One region of the Serratia sp. Ae19-1 genome, then DNA from elsewhere that is predicted to be linked to it. Evidence: predicted binding sites of a transcription regulator. Region 1 holds the regulator's gene; each other region holds the start of a gene.
The links. The regulator Fur, encoded in region 1, represses iron uptake genes when iron is present. The targets are predictions, from matches to a motif close to ATAATAATGAGAACNACTATCAA.

Region 1 (4,180 bases):
ATGAAGGTTGGCGTATCGAGATCCCCGGTTTGCCAGAGTTGACGGAAGTCGGCGGCCAGCGCTGCCACGATCTGACCGAAACCACCTGCCTGCTGCCGCAGTACGGCCAGGGGCCGGACGTCTACGGCGGTTTCTTCAGCCGTCAGGACTATATCGACATCATCAAATACGCCCAGGCGCGCCAGATTGAAGTGATCCCTGAGATCGACATGCCGGCGCACGCCCGCGCCGCGGTGGTGTCGATGGAGGCGCGCTATAAAAAGCTGCATGCCGCCGGAAAAGAGCAGGAGGCTAACGAATTCCGCCTGGTGGATCCGACCGATACCTCCAATACCACCTCCGTGCAGTTCTTTAACCGCCAGAGCTACCTGAACCCGTGCCTGGATTCTTCCCAGCGCTTTGTCGACAAGGTGATCGGCGAGATCGCCCAGATGCATAAAGAAGCCGGGCAGCCGATCAAAACCTGGCACTTCGGCGGCGACGAGGCGAAAAACATCCGCCTGGGCGCCGGCTATACCGACAAGGCGAAACCGGAGCCGGGTAAAGGCGTCATCGACCAGAGCAACGAAGACAAGCCGTGGGCCAAGTCGCAGGTTTGCCAGACGATGATCAAAGAAGGCAAGGTGGCCGACATGGAGCACTTGCCGAGCTACTTCGGCCAGGAGGTCAGCAAGCTGGTGAAGGCGCACGGCATCGACAGAATGCAGGCCTGGCAGGACGGCCTGAAAGACGCCGAGAGCGCGAAGTCGTTCGCCACCTCGCGCGTGGGCGTCAACTTCTGGGATACCTTGTACTGGGGCGGTTTCGACAGCGTCAACGATTGGGCCAATAAAGGGTATGAAGTGGTGGTCTCCAACCCGGACTACGTCTACATGGACTTCCCTTACGAGGTGAACCCGGACGAGCGCGGTTACTACTGGGGTACCCGCTTCAGCGACGAGCGCAAGGTGTTCAGCTTCGCGCCGGACAACATGCCGCAGAACGCGGAAACCTCGGTCGATCGCGACGGCAACCACTTCAACGCCAAGAGCGACAAGCCGTGGCCGGGAGCCTACGGGTTGTCCGCTCAGCTGTGGAGCGAAACCCAGCGCACCGATCCGCAGATGGAATACATGATCTTCCCGCGCGCGCTGTCGGTGGCCGAACGCGCCTGGCACCGCGCCGGTTGGGAGCAGGACTATCGCGCCGGCCGCGAATACAAAGGCGGGGAGACCCACTTTGTCGACACCAAGGCGCTGGAGAAAGACTGGCTGCGCTTCGCCAATATCCTGGGCCAGCGTGAACTGGCCAAGCTGGACAAAGGCGGCGTCGCTTATCGTCTGCCGGTGCCCGGCGCACGCGTAGCGGGCGGCAAGCTGGAGGCGAATATCGCGCTGCCGGGATTGGGCATCGAGTATTCCACCGACGGCGGCAAGCAGTGGCAGCGTTATGACGCCAAGGCCAAGCCGGCGGTATCGGGTGAGGTGCAGGTGCGTTCGGTCAGTCCGGACGGTAAACGTTACAGCCGCGCCGAGAAGGTCTAAGCCCGGCGCATCGGCCTGTCGTCATGGCGGCGGGCCGCTTAACGAAGGGGGAATGCGTCCGCCTCTGCGCGTGTCGGCGTGAAGCGGACGTGAAAGTGAGAGCAGTACGTGGAGTCGCAGTGCCGCTGCAATTGTAGTATTTCATGACATGATCTTTCCCCGGCTGGTCCGGGGATTTTTTTGCTCACCGTTCAGCAAGCATAAAAAAACCGCCTCAGGGTGAGGCGGTTTTTCATAACCGGTCAGGCTTACTTCTTGTCGTGCAGCGTTTCGTCTTCGCGGCAGTCACCGGTTTCACAGTGGCCGTACAGGTACAGGCTGTGGTTGGTGAGCTTAATGCCGTGCTGCTTGGCGATATCACGCTGGCGCACTTCGATGGATTCGTCACTGAATTCGATCACTTTGCCGCAGTCCAGGCAAATCAGGTGATCGTGGTGATGCTGTTGGGTCAGTTCGAACACGGACTTGCCGCCTTCGAAATTGTGACGTGTCACAATGCCCGCATCGTCAAACTGGTTCAGTACGCGATAAACCGTTGCCAGGCCGATCTCTTCGCCCATATCAATCAGTTTTTTGTACAAATCTTCCGCACTGACGTGATGGCATTCCGGATTTTGCAGTACTTCCAGGATTTTGAGTCGCGGAAGCGTGACTTTTAAGCCGGCCTTCTTCAATGCGATGTTGTTGTCGGTCATGCGAATTCAGTCCTGTTACTATGCTAATCAAGTTGAGGCGTACTCGCCTGTGGCATCGGTCGGCACAAAGAGTTAATGCGTCTCATTATAGAACCGGTTGTACTAAATGGAAACCGCCGGTTGTTAACAAAGATATAATTGCACTATTGCATGTTTTGCATGCAACGCCTTGATGGGTGGGATAAACCGATAACTCAGTCTACCTTGACGGGGTGGGAAGTTACAAATCTGTAGCTTCTATCGCAGCAATCCCTGCTGCCGATGATGGCCCTGTGCGCACACTATGCACTTTACAGGGCCTTTGTTCAACCTTTCGCCAGTTGCGGCGTTTAGCCGACGATATCGGCCAGGCTCAGCTCTTCGACGATCTGTTTGACCCAGGCGTCGACGCGCTCGTTGGTCAGCTCCGGCTGGCGGTCTTCGTCGATCGCGAGACCAATGAAGTGGTTGTCGTCCGCCAGGCCTTTGGAGGCCTCGAAGTGGTAGCCTTTGGTCGGCCAGTGGCCCACGATGGCCGCGCCGCGCGGTTCAATGATGTCGCGGATGGTGCCCATCGCGTCACAGAAGTATTCCGCGTAGTCTTCCTGGTCGCCGCAGCCGAACAGCGCCACCAGTTTGCCGTTGAAATCGACTTCTTCCAGCGTCGGGAAGAAATCATCCCAGTCACACTGCGCTTCACCGTAGTACCAGGTCGGGATACCCAGCAGCAGGATATCGAACCCTTCCAGGTCTTCTTTGCTGCTTTTAGCGATGTCGTGTACTTCAGAGACGTCGTCGCCAAACTGTTTCTGGAGAATTTTCTGGATCATTTTGGCAATGTTTTCGGTATTGCCAGTGTCGCTGCCAAAGAAAATGCCTACAGTAGCCATATCGCGTATAACCTTTAAATTCAAGTAATTGCATTACTCGATGCCAGCACTGCCGCCGCTGACGCCGATTAAAATGATGCCATGACAAGAGCCTTTCGCAACGGGGCGAGCGCCGACAGGCGCAGTCTCTTGCCGGTAAATGCGTATCATGCCAGAAAGTGGCGCCGGGGTTTTATCGCATTTATGCGATGCCGGAGAATGAAGAAAAGCGTGGTCGATCCGGCGTTGTCCTTAACGCCGCGCCGCGCGTGCGGCCGAAGAGATCAATGTTCCGGCTGTTCTTCCGCCAGTTGCGCCAACAGCATCTGCTCGATGAGTTCGCTGCGGCTAATGTTGCGCTGTTCCGCCAGTTTGTTCAGGGCGTCCACCGCATCCGCGTTGATTTTCAGCTCTACGCGCCGCAATCCACGCACTTTATCGCGCCGTAACTGATTGCGCTTATTGATTCTAAGCTGTTCATCGCGGGAAAGCGGGTTGGTTTTCGGGCGCCCCGGACGGCGTTCATCTGCGAACAGATCCAGCGTCGTGCGATCCGTTTGTTCTTTTGCCATAGGTAGCGGTACTGCAAGGGAGTTTGCATCAAAAAGCGCTCGCACGCTTCCGGAGGCATCGGTTAACACACTTCGGGCCAATAAACCCTAACCCAAATTCACCCCCGAACCGGCGTTCGCGAACGCGCTGGCGCGGCGGCAAAATTATAGCGCGCCATATTACCCCAGCAGATGGAGCGGCGACAATGCCTAACTGCGGGCTAAACGCGCTAAGCCGTTATCTTTAGCGCGTTTTTTCGCCAGATGAGCGTATTTTTCAGGCTTCGTCGAGGAAACGGTGGATGGCGCGCAGCACCGCGTCCGGTTTTTCGGCGTGCACCCAATGGCCGGTGCCGGCGACGACATGGGCGCGGGCCTGCGGGAACTGGCGGGCGATGTCCGCACGATAGCTGTCCTGCACGTACGGCGACAGGCCGCCGCGAATGAACAGCGTCGGATGCGGCCAGGCCGGCACGTCCTGCCAGCCGGTGATGTCTTCGTAGCGTTCGATCAGCACCGGCAGGTTGAAGCGCCATTCGCCATTGTGGAAGGACTTCAGCAGG
Region 2 (4,180 bases), on a different contig from region 1:
GTGGTGCCGGTTTCCGGCGTGGCGACGTTGCCATTGTCGTCGATGGCGGTGGATGGCGTGAAGGAACGGCTGTAGTTGCCGTACAGCGACAGGCTCGGCGTCAACTTATACACCAGTCCCGCCTGCGGCAAAAACTGGTTATCTTTGTCATTGAGCGTATTTTTCGGCTGCCGGAAACCGTTGCTGTTGTTCTGATAATACGACTGATAGCGCGCGCCCAGCACCGCGATCCATCGCTCGGTGAGATGAATGCTGTCCTTGGCGTACAGAGAGCGGCTGAACAGCGTGGCGCGCAGATTGCTCGCCGCGTCGCTGTAGGTCGTACTGTCAGTGACAGGCGTTTCGCCATAGGTCGGATCGTACATGTTGAAGGTCTTCGACACCTTGCCGCGATAGGAATACGCCTTATAGGTCTGGTTTTTCTCGTAGTCCACGCCCAGCAGCAGGTCATGCTGCATGCCGAATACCTCCGGCGAGCCGGTCAGATCCCACGAGTAGTAGTGGGTCTGGTGATTAAAGCCTCGGTTGGCGTCGGCGCGGCGCGAAACGATGCCGGTCGTGGTATCGACGGCGGTGGCGCGCACTTCGTTACTGTCGTAACGGCGCTGCAGCCACGCGTAGTTGACGCGGGTGGTCCAGATCGGATCCAGCGCGTATTCATAATGGGCGCTCAGGCGTTTGTTTTTGCCCCAGGCGCGGTTGGCGTAATCATCAAGCCGGCGGTTGTAGGGCACATCGACCGGTTTACCGTCGATAAATGCGGTGCCGCGATCGTAAGGAATGTCGTACTTATATTCGCTGTAGGCGATGTTAAAGGAGGCTTTGTCGCCGAACCAACTGAGCGAGGGGGCGAGCAGCGTGTGTTCGTCGCTGCCGAAGTTGCGCCAGTAATCCGCGTGCTGACGTTCGGCGATCAGGCGAAAGGCGAAGCCGCCGCCCAGCGGGCCGGTGACATCGACACTGCCGCTGCCGCCGCCAAAGCTGTTGGTGGCGCCGCTGATGCGGGTGTTCCAGTCATACTGCGGTTTTTTACCGATCAGATTGATGATGCCGCCAGGGCTGAGGATACCGTAAAGCAGTGAAGCGGAGCCTTTCAGCACCTCGACGCGTTCGGTGGTGGCGTCCATGCTCAACCCCTGGTTGCTGCGTACGCCGTCGATGAACACCGAACCGTCGGAGTTGACCCCAAAACCGCGTTTGACAAAGCCGTCCTCGGTGCCGCCGAGTGTGTTGCCCTGGGTGACGCCGCTGACGAACTTCATCGCGTCATTGACGCTTTTGACCTGGAAGTCGTCAATCACCTGAGAGGTGACAACGCTGATCGATTGCGGCACCTCGGCGATCGGCGCTGCGGTTTTGCTGCCGGTCGAAGCGGTATCGGCGCTATAGCTGCCGGCAGGCAGCGGGGCGGCGGTTACTGTGATGGACTCCTCCGATTTAGCGTCGGTCACGGCGGCGATCGTCAGGGCGGGAAACAGGCCGGCAAACAGGGGCAGCGTACGCAGAATGGGATTTTTTTTGCTTTTGTAGGGGTGGCGAAGAACTGACTGGCGCATATCATTCCATGGTAAAATAATAAATAGTAACGATTATCATTATAATTATCATTTGATGAAATTAGATAGAGGAAGTTGGCGCCCTTCGCGCATTGCAAGATTTTATTTTGCCATCAGTGAAAAGCATGGCGGTTTTGCCGGTATAAATTCGCCGGATTGGCCACAAAGATCAAGGTGACGGCAGCGTTTCGGCAGTTTCTGCGTCTGGTAGCTGGTTGCCGTCAATATATTGATACACAAATATATTTTCCCTTGATGAATAAACAGATGCCCGCGCTGGCAAAACTGGCAATAATAGCCGGGTCGGCCGTGTGTGTTCTCCTTGTTCGACGGTTGTGACGCGAAAAGACTGTCACTTTACGCTAGCGAAAGTCTCTGGATCCAAGATGCAAACCATCCCGTTGTCCGATACCCGTAAAATCTGGCCCGCGACCCTCATCTTTTTGCTGGTGTTTGCGCTGTGCCTGCTGGGTATCGTGAGCCGTCCCGGCAGCTTTCTGGCGATATTCTGGCCGGTAAACGCCGTGCTGCTGGCCGTTTTGGTGCGCCGCCCGCAGTGGGCCACCTGCGCCGGCTGGGGCATGGCGGTGCTGGGCTATCTGGCGGCGGACCTGTTGACCGGCAGTTCGCTGGAAAAGGCGCTGCTATTGAATGCCGCCAATCTTTCCGGCGTGGTGGCAGGGTATTGGCTGTTCATGCGGCTGTCGCCACCGGCGCGCATGTTGCAGCGCGGCGCTTCAAGCATGTATCTGTTCGGCATCTGCCTGGCCGCCGCTGCCGTCACCGGCGTGGCGGGCGCCGTCGCCTCTCAGTGGCTGTTCGGCAGACCCTATTTGACCTCGCTGGCGCTGTGGTTCTCGTCCGAATTCACCAATTACGTCACGCTGATGCCGTTCATTCTGGTGTTTCCCATCGATTGGCGACATCGCCTGCGCGCGGCTTGCGCCATGCTGATGCAGCGCAGCCAATGGCCGCAGGCGGGGCAAAAACTTGCGGTGTTGGCGCTGCTGGCGCTAGCGGCGGTTTGCAGCGTGCTGATCGGCGGGCCCGGCGCGGTGATCTTTCCAATGCCGGTGCTGCTGTGGCTGGCGATGTCCTTTTCACTGTTCAGCACCATGATCGCGGTGCTGGTTTACGTGCTGTGGTGCCATCTGGCGATCGATTTCGGGCTGTTGAGCACGACGCTCGATATGAAGGTGTTGCAGAACGCGGTGTCGATGCGTTTGGGCATTGCGCTGTTGGCGCTGGGGCCGATCGCCGTCGCCAGCATGAACTATGCGCGCAATGCGCTGTTGCGCACCCTGGAGCATGTGGCGAATCACGACGCCTTGACGCATGTGTTGACGCGCAATGCGTTTATGCAGCGCGGCGAACGGGTGATTGACCAAAAAGGCGAGCTGGTTTGCGTCATGATGCTCGATATCGACTATTTCAAATCGATTAATGACCGTTTCGGCCACGCCGGCGGCGATCAGGCGCTGATGGCCTTTACCCGCGCGATCGCCGCCGATCTGAGCGTCAATGATCTGTTTGGCCGCATGGGTGGCGAAGAGTTTGCCATTGTCTCGACGCTCGGCCAGCCGCAGCAGGGATTGCAGCTGGCCGAACGGCTGCGGCAACGCATCGAAGCGGAGTCGATCACCATGCCGGCCGGCCATCCGCTGCAGATCACCGTCAGCATCGGCATGGTGACCTGTACGGGCGGTTCCGGCCATAGCCTGGCGGATCTGCTGAAACTGGCGGATCTGGCGGTATACAAAGCAAAAAATGCCGGCCGCAACCGGGTCGCCACGCCTGAGTCTTACCCGCCGCCGGCCCCCGGCCGCTAACTTGCGATCCGCGCAGCGCCCCCGCCGTCTAAACTGGTAGGGGGTGCAGGCAACTCCGCCTGCGTTAAACCGACTGTCCTTAAACAGACAAGAGGATGCCAGGATGAAATACATCGACGGGTTTGTGGTGGCGGTGCCGGCCGCCAACAAGGAGGCGTATCACCGGTTGGCGGCTGCAACGGTGCCATTGTTCAAAGAGTTTGGCGCCACGCGCATCGTGGAGTGTTGGGGTGATGATGTGCCCGACGGCAAACTGACCGACTTTCGCGGCGCGGTGAAGGCGCAGGAAGGCGAAGTGGTGGTGTTCAGCTGGATCGAGTATCCCTCCAAGGCGGTGCGCGACGCCGCCAACGAGAAAATGATGAGCGATCCGCGCATGAAGGCGCTGGGCGAGATGCCGTTTGACGGCAAGCGCATGATCTTTGGCGGGTTCGCGCCAATCCTTGATGAGTGAAGGAGGCGCAGATGGCCAGAATTACGCAACATCTGTGGTTTGAAAAAGACATGGAGGCGGCGCTGAACTGCTATGTCGCGCTGATTCCCGGTTCGTCCGTGAACTGGTTTTCCGATCTGCCGGCGGATACGCCGAGCGGCCCGGCCGGCAGCGTGAAGCTGGCCTCCTTCACCCTGGGCGACCAGCGCTACGCGGCGATCGAAGCCGGGCCGCTGGATCCGTTCAACCACAGTTTCTCCGTGATGGTGGAGTGCGACGATCAGGCGGAGGTCGACCGGCTGTGGGATGCGCTGAGCGAAGGCGGCGAGGCGGAGCAGTGCGGTTGGCTGCGCGATCGTTGG
Region 3 (4,180 bases), on a different contig from region 1:
GCTATAGCTCAGCTGGGAGAGCGCTTGCATGGCATGCAAGAGGTCGACGGTTCGATCCCGTCTAGCTCCACCAACCTTCTTCTCAGCAAGGTTGGGGATACCGTAACGCCGGTCAATGCGTACCACTTTTGTGGGGCTATAGCTCAGCTGGGAGAGCGCTTGCATGGCATGCAAGAGGTCGACGGTTCGATCCCGTCTAGCTCCACCACCATTTAAAAAGCCGACCTCAGGGTCGGCTTTTTGCTTTGCGTCATTTCACCTTCGCCGAATGCAGGTCAACAAAAAAGGCGCCCGCAGGCGCCTTGTTATCGCAGTAGGTTCGAAAGGCTTAGCCCAGCACCAGGCCCGCGATGGAAGCGGACAGGATGCTGACCAGCGTAGAGCCGTACACCAGCTTCAGGCCAAAGCGCGACACCACGTTGCCCTGGTGTTCGTTCAGGCCCTTGATCGCACCGGCCACGATACCGATGGAAGAGAAGTTGGCGAAGGACACCAGGAACACCGACAGGATCCCCAGGCTGCGCGGCGACAGTTCGGCAGACACTTTCTGCAGCTCCATCATGGCCACGAACTCGTTGGAAACCAGCTTGGTGGCCATGATGCTGCCAACCTGCAGGGCTTCGTGCTTAGGAATGCCCATGATCCAGGCGAACGGGTAGAAGAAGTAGCCGAGGATCTCCTGGAAGCTCAGGCCGAAAATGGCGCTGAACACACCGTTAAGCGCGGCGATCAGGGCGATGAAGCCGATCAGCATCGCGGCAACGATAATCGCTACTTTAAAGCCGGCCAGGATGTACTCGCCCAACATTTCGAAGAAGCTCTGGCCTTCGTGCAGGTTGCCGAGGTGCAGCTCTTCTTCTTTATTGGTGTCATACGGGTTGACCAGCGACAGTACGATAAAGGTGCTGAACATGTTCAATACCAGCGCCGCCACCACGAACTTGGCGTCCAGCATGGTCATGTAGGCGCCGACGATGGACATGGATACCGTAGACATCGCGGTCGCCGCCATGGTGTACATGCGCTTTTCCGACATCTTGCCCAGGATATCCTTGTAGGCGATGAAGTTTTCGGACTGGCCCAGGATCAGCGAGCTGACGGCGTTGAACGACTCCAGCTTGCCCATGCCGTTCACTTTCGACAGCACGGTGCCGATAATGCGGATGATGAACGGCAGCACTTTGATGTACTGCAGAATACCGATCAGCGCAGAAATGAACACGATCGGGCACAGCACCTTCAGGAAGAAGAACGCCAGGCCTTTGTCGCCCATGCCGCCGAATACGAAATCAGTCCCTTGTCCCGCAAACCCGAGCAGTTTGTCAAACAGCGCGGCGAATCCTTTTACGAAGCCCAAACCCGCTTCCGAATGCAGGAAAAAGTAGGCCAGCAGTACTTCGATAACCAGTAATTGAATAACATAACGAATGCGGATGCTCTTGCGATCGCGGCACACCAACAGGGCCAGGATCGCCACCACCACTATCGCCAACGCAAAGTGCGCAATATGGGACATGTTTGCTCCAAATTTGAGGCAGGCTGAATTTCGGCTGTCATTTTATGTAACGCTACGTTTAAAAACGAGACTTCTATTGCAAATATGGAAAATCATAGTGGGAGTTCTCCTAAAGTGTTGCGTAAAAGCATAAAAAATCAATATGTTAAAGCAGGAATAGGAAATTCGTATTCTTGTGCTAACCTGTCTTTCAGGGGTATTGCAGCCAAAATCCCATCAGAAAAGCACGGAAATCGGCCAGCTCCGCGCTGAACCCTACGATAAAACCGTTAATGTTGGCTATTACAGAGATAAGTTTTACCGCTCTAAATGCGCTTGATAATTATTATCATTTATATAGAGTGGAGATAAACGTAATTTCAGTAAGGGTTCAACATATGCTGAACAGTCGCGTGGTTGAAACCACCTCCGGTCGCTCCGCCAGAAAAATCAAACTCTCGCTGATGGGGCCCGCCTTTATCGCCGCTATCGGCTATATCGATCCCGGCAACTTCGCCACCAACATTCAGGCCGGCGCTTCGTTCGGCTACAGCCTGCTGTGGGTAGTGGTCTGGGCCAACGTGATGGCGATGCTGATCCAGCTGTTGTCCGCCAAGCTGGGGATCGCCACCGGAAAAAACCTGGCCGAGCATATTCGCGATCGCTTTCCGCGGCCGGCGGTATGGGCTTATTGGGTACAGGCGGAGATCATCGCCATGGCGACCGATCTGGCTGAGTTTATCGGCGCGGCGATCGGCTTTAAGCTGCTGCTTGGCGTCTCCCTGCTGCAGGGGGCGGTGCTGACCGGCATCGCCACTTTTTTAATTCTGATGCTGCAAAAGCGTGGGCAAAAGCCGCTGGAACTGGTGATTGGTGGCCTGTTGCTGTTCGTCGCTGCCGCCTACATCGTCGAACTGGCGTTCTCACAACCGCAGCTGGCGCCGCTGTTGCAGGGCATGGCGCTGCCCGATTTGCCTAACGGCGATGCGGTATTCCTGGCCGCCGGGGTATTGGGCGCCACGATTATGCCGCACGTGATCTATCTGCATTCATCGCTCACCCAAATCGGCGGCGAGCACGACAAGGCGGAGCGCTATGCCGCCACCAAAGTCGACGTCGCCGTGGCCATGACCATCGCCGGTTTCGTTAATCTGGCGATGATGGCCACCGCCGCCGCCGCGTTTCATTTCAGCGGCCACAGCGGCATTGCCGGCCTCTCTTCTACCGTGGTGGGCACGTTGGCGGGGCAGGTGGTGATGCAGGGGTTCGTGCATTTTCATATCCCGCTGTGGCTGCGCCGTGCGGTGACCATGCTGCCGTCGTTTATCGTCATCATGCTGGGGATGGACGCGACGCGCATTCTGGTGCTGAGCCAGGTGTTGCTGAGCTTCGGCATTGCGCTGGCGTTGGTGCCGCTGCTGGCTTTCACCGGCAATCGGGCGCTGATGGGCGAGATGGTCAACGGTCCGGTGGTGCAAAACCTGGGCAAACTGATCGTAGTGGTGGTGGTTGGGTTGAACGGCTATCTGCTGATCGGCAGTGTGCTGTAAGCGAAACAGCGCGGGCCGGCGTTGCGCCGGCCCGTCGTGGTTAATCGCGGTCGTCGTCGCCGTGGCGGCGCCAGCGATCGCGGTCATGATCGTGGTGGTGTTTTTTCTCTTTCTTCCAGTGGTGTTTATCGTAGTGCTTGTCGTACTTACGGTAATGCCCCTCGTGATAGTAATAATGCTTGCGCCAATAGCCGCCGTCGCGCCAGCGATAGCCATCCCAGTAATAGCCGCGCGGGCTGCGGTCACCGAGATAACGCCCCTGATGTGAGCGCCACCAATCGCGATCGCGCCAGTCGTAACCGTCCCAGTAACGGCCGCGATTGTCCTGATCGCCGATGCGTAATGAAACGCCCGGCATCAGATCGATGCTGAGGCCTTCGGCATGCGCCTGCTGTGCGGCGGGCAGCACCGTCGCCGCCAGGATGGCGGCCAAGAGCAGAGGTTTAAACATGACTTCTCCTTCCCGCTTGCGCGGCTTGGCCGTTGATCACTTTATGAAGCGCGTTCATCAGTTTAAAAAGCGGCCTTATCGTTATTTTTACTGCAATATCGGCATCATAGCGCCGGCAATATAGGGTTGAATCTGAGAACAACTCTGAAAAGGACGCCGCAGGCCGAGATTTGAGATTTTTCTGGAGTATGGCCGCTCGATTGAGCGGCGTTATTTGTAAGCGATTACAATAAGATTTGCTCGATCTGCGCGAGCTCTTCTTCACTGAAGCGACGGTTGGCCAGCATGCCCACCGCGTCTTCTATCTGCGCATTCTTGCTGGCGCCGATCAGCACCGAGGTGACGCGATCGCCGCGCAGCACCCAGGCCAGGGCCATCTGCGACAGCTTCTGCCCGCGTTGCCGCGCCAGCGCATCGAGGCGGCGCACCTTGTCCAACCGTTCGGCGGTCAGCTGTTCCGGCTGCAGGAAGCGGCTGCTGCTGGCAGCGCGGGAATCTTGCGGAACGCCGTGCAGGTAGCGGTCGGTCAGCAGGCCGCCCGCCAGCGGCGAGAAGGCGATGGCACCGACGCCATGTTCCGCCAATGTATCCAGCAATCCCGCCTCCGGTCCGCGTTCCAACATCGAATACTTGGGCTGGTGGATCACGCACGGCGTGCCGAGGCGCTGCAGAATGTCGAACGCC

Region 2: AAIE04_RS14000 (TonB-dependent siderophore receptor) is a predicted target of Fur. The motif match lies at 1,586-1,608, and genes of this name have one in related genera.
Region 3: AAIE04_RS21110 (Nramp family divalent metal transporter) is a predicted target of Fur. The motif match lies at 1,832-1,854, and genes of this name have one in related genera.

Annotation. Positions count from the first base shown of each region.
Region 1 covers NZ_JBCHWD010000001.1:350,987-355,166, forward strand. Annotated here, with positions in the region: gene AAIE04_RS01720 (beta-N-acetylhexosaminidase) at 1-1,523, shown strand, start outside; gene fur (ferric iron uptake transcriptional regulator) at 1,772-2,218, opposite strand; gene fldA (flavodoxin FldA) at 2,548-3,087, opposite strand; gene ybfE (LexA regulated protein) at 3,351-3,638, opposite strand; gene ybfF (esterase) at 3,895-4,180, opposite strand, start outside.
Region 2 covers NZ_JBCHWD010000004.1:271,414-275,593, forward strand. Annotated here, with positions in the region: gene AAIE04_RS14000 (TonB-dependent siderophore receptor) at 1-1,556, opposite strand, end outside; gene AAIE04_RS14005 (GGDEF domain-containing protein) at 1,943-3,385, shown strand; gene AAIE04_RS14010 (DUF1428 domain-containing protein) at 3,489-3,839, shown strand; gene AAIE04_RS14015 (VOC family protein) at 3,851-4,180, shown strand, end outside.
Region 3 covers NZ_JBCHWD010000008.1:169,374-173,553, reverse strand. Annotated here, with positions in the region: tRNA gene AAIE04_RS21125 (tRNA-Ala) at 1-73, shown strand, start outside; tRNA gene AAIE04_RS21120 (tRNA-Ala) at 133-208, shown strand; gene AAIE04_RS21115 (NupC/NupG family nucleoside CNT transporter) at 329-1,516, opposite strand; gene AAIE04_RS21110 (Nramp family divalent metal transporter) at 1,894-3,045, shown strand; gene AAIE04_RS21105 (DUF2502 domain-containing protein) at 3,086-3,496, opposite strand; gene mgrA (L-glyceraldehyde 3-phosphate reductase) at 3,721-4,180, opposite strand, start outside.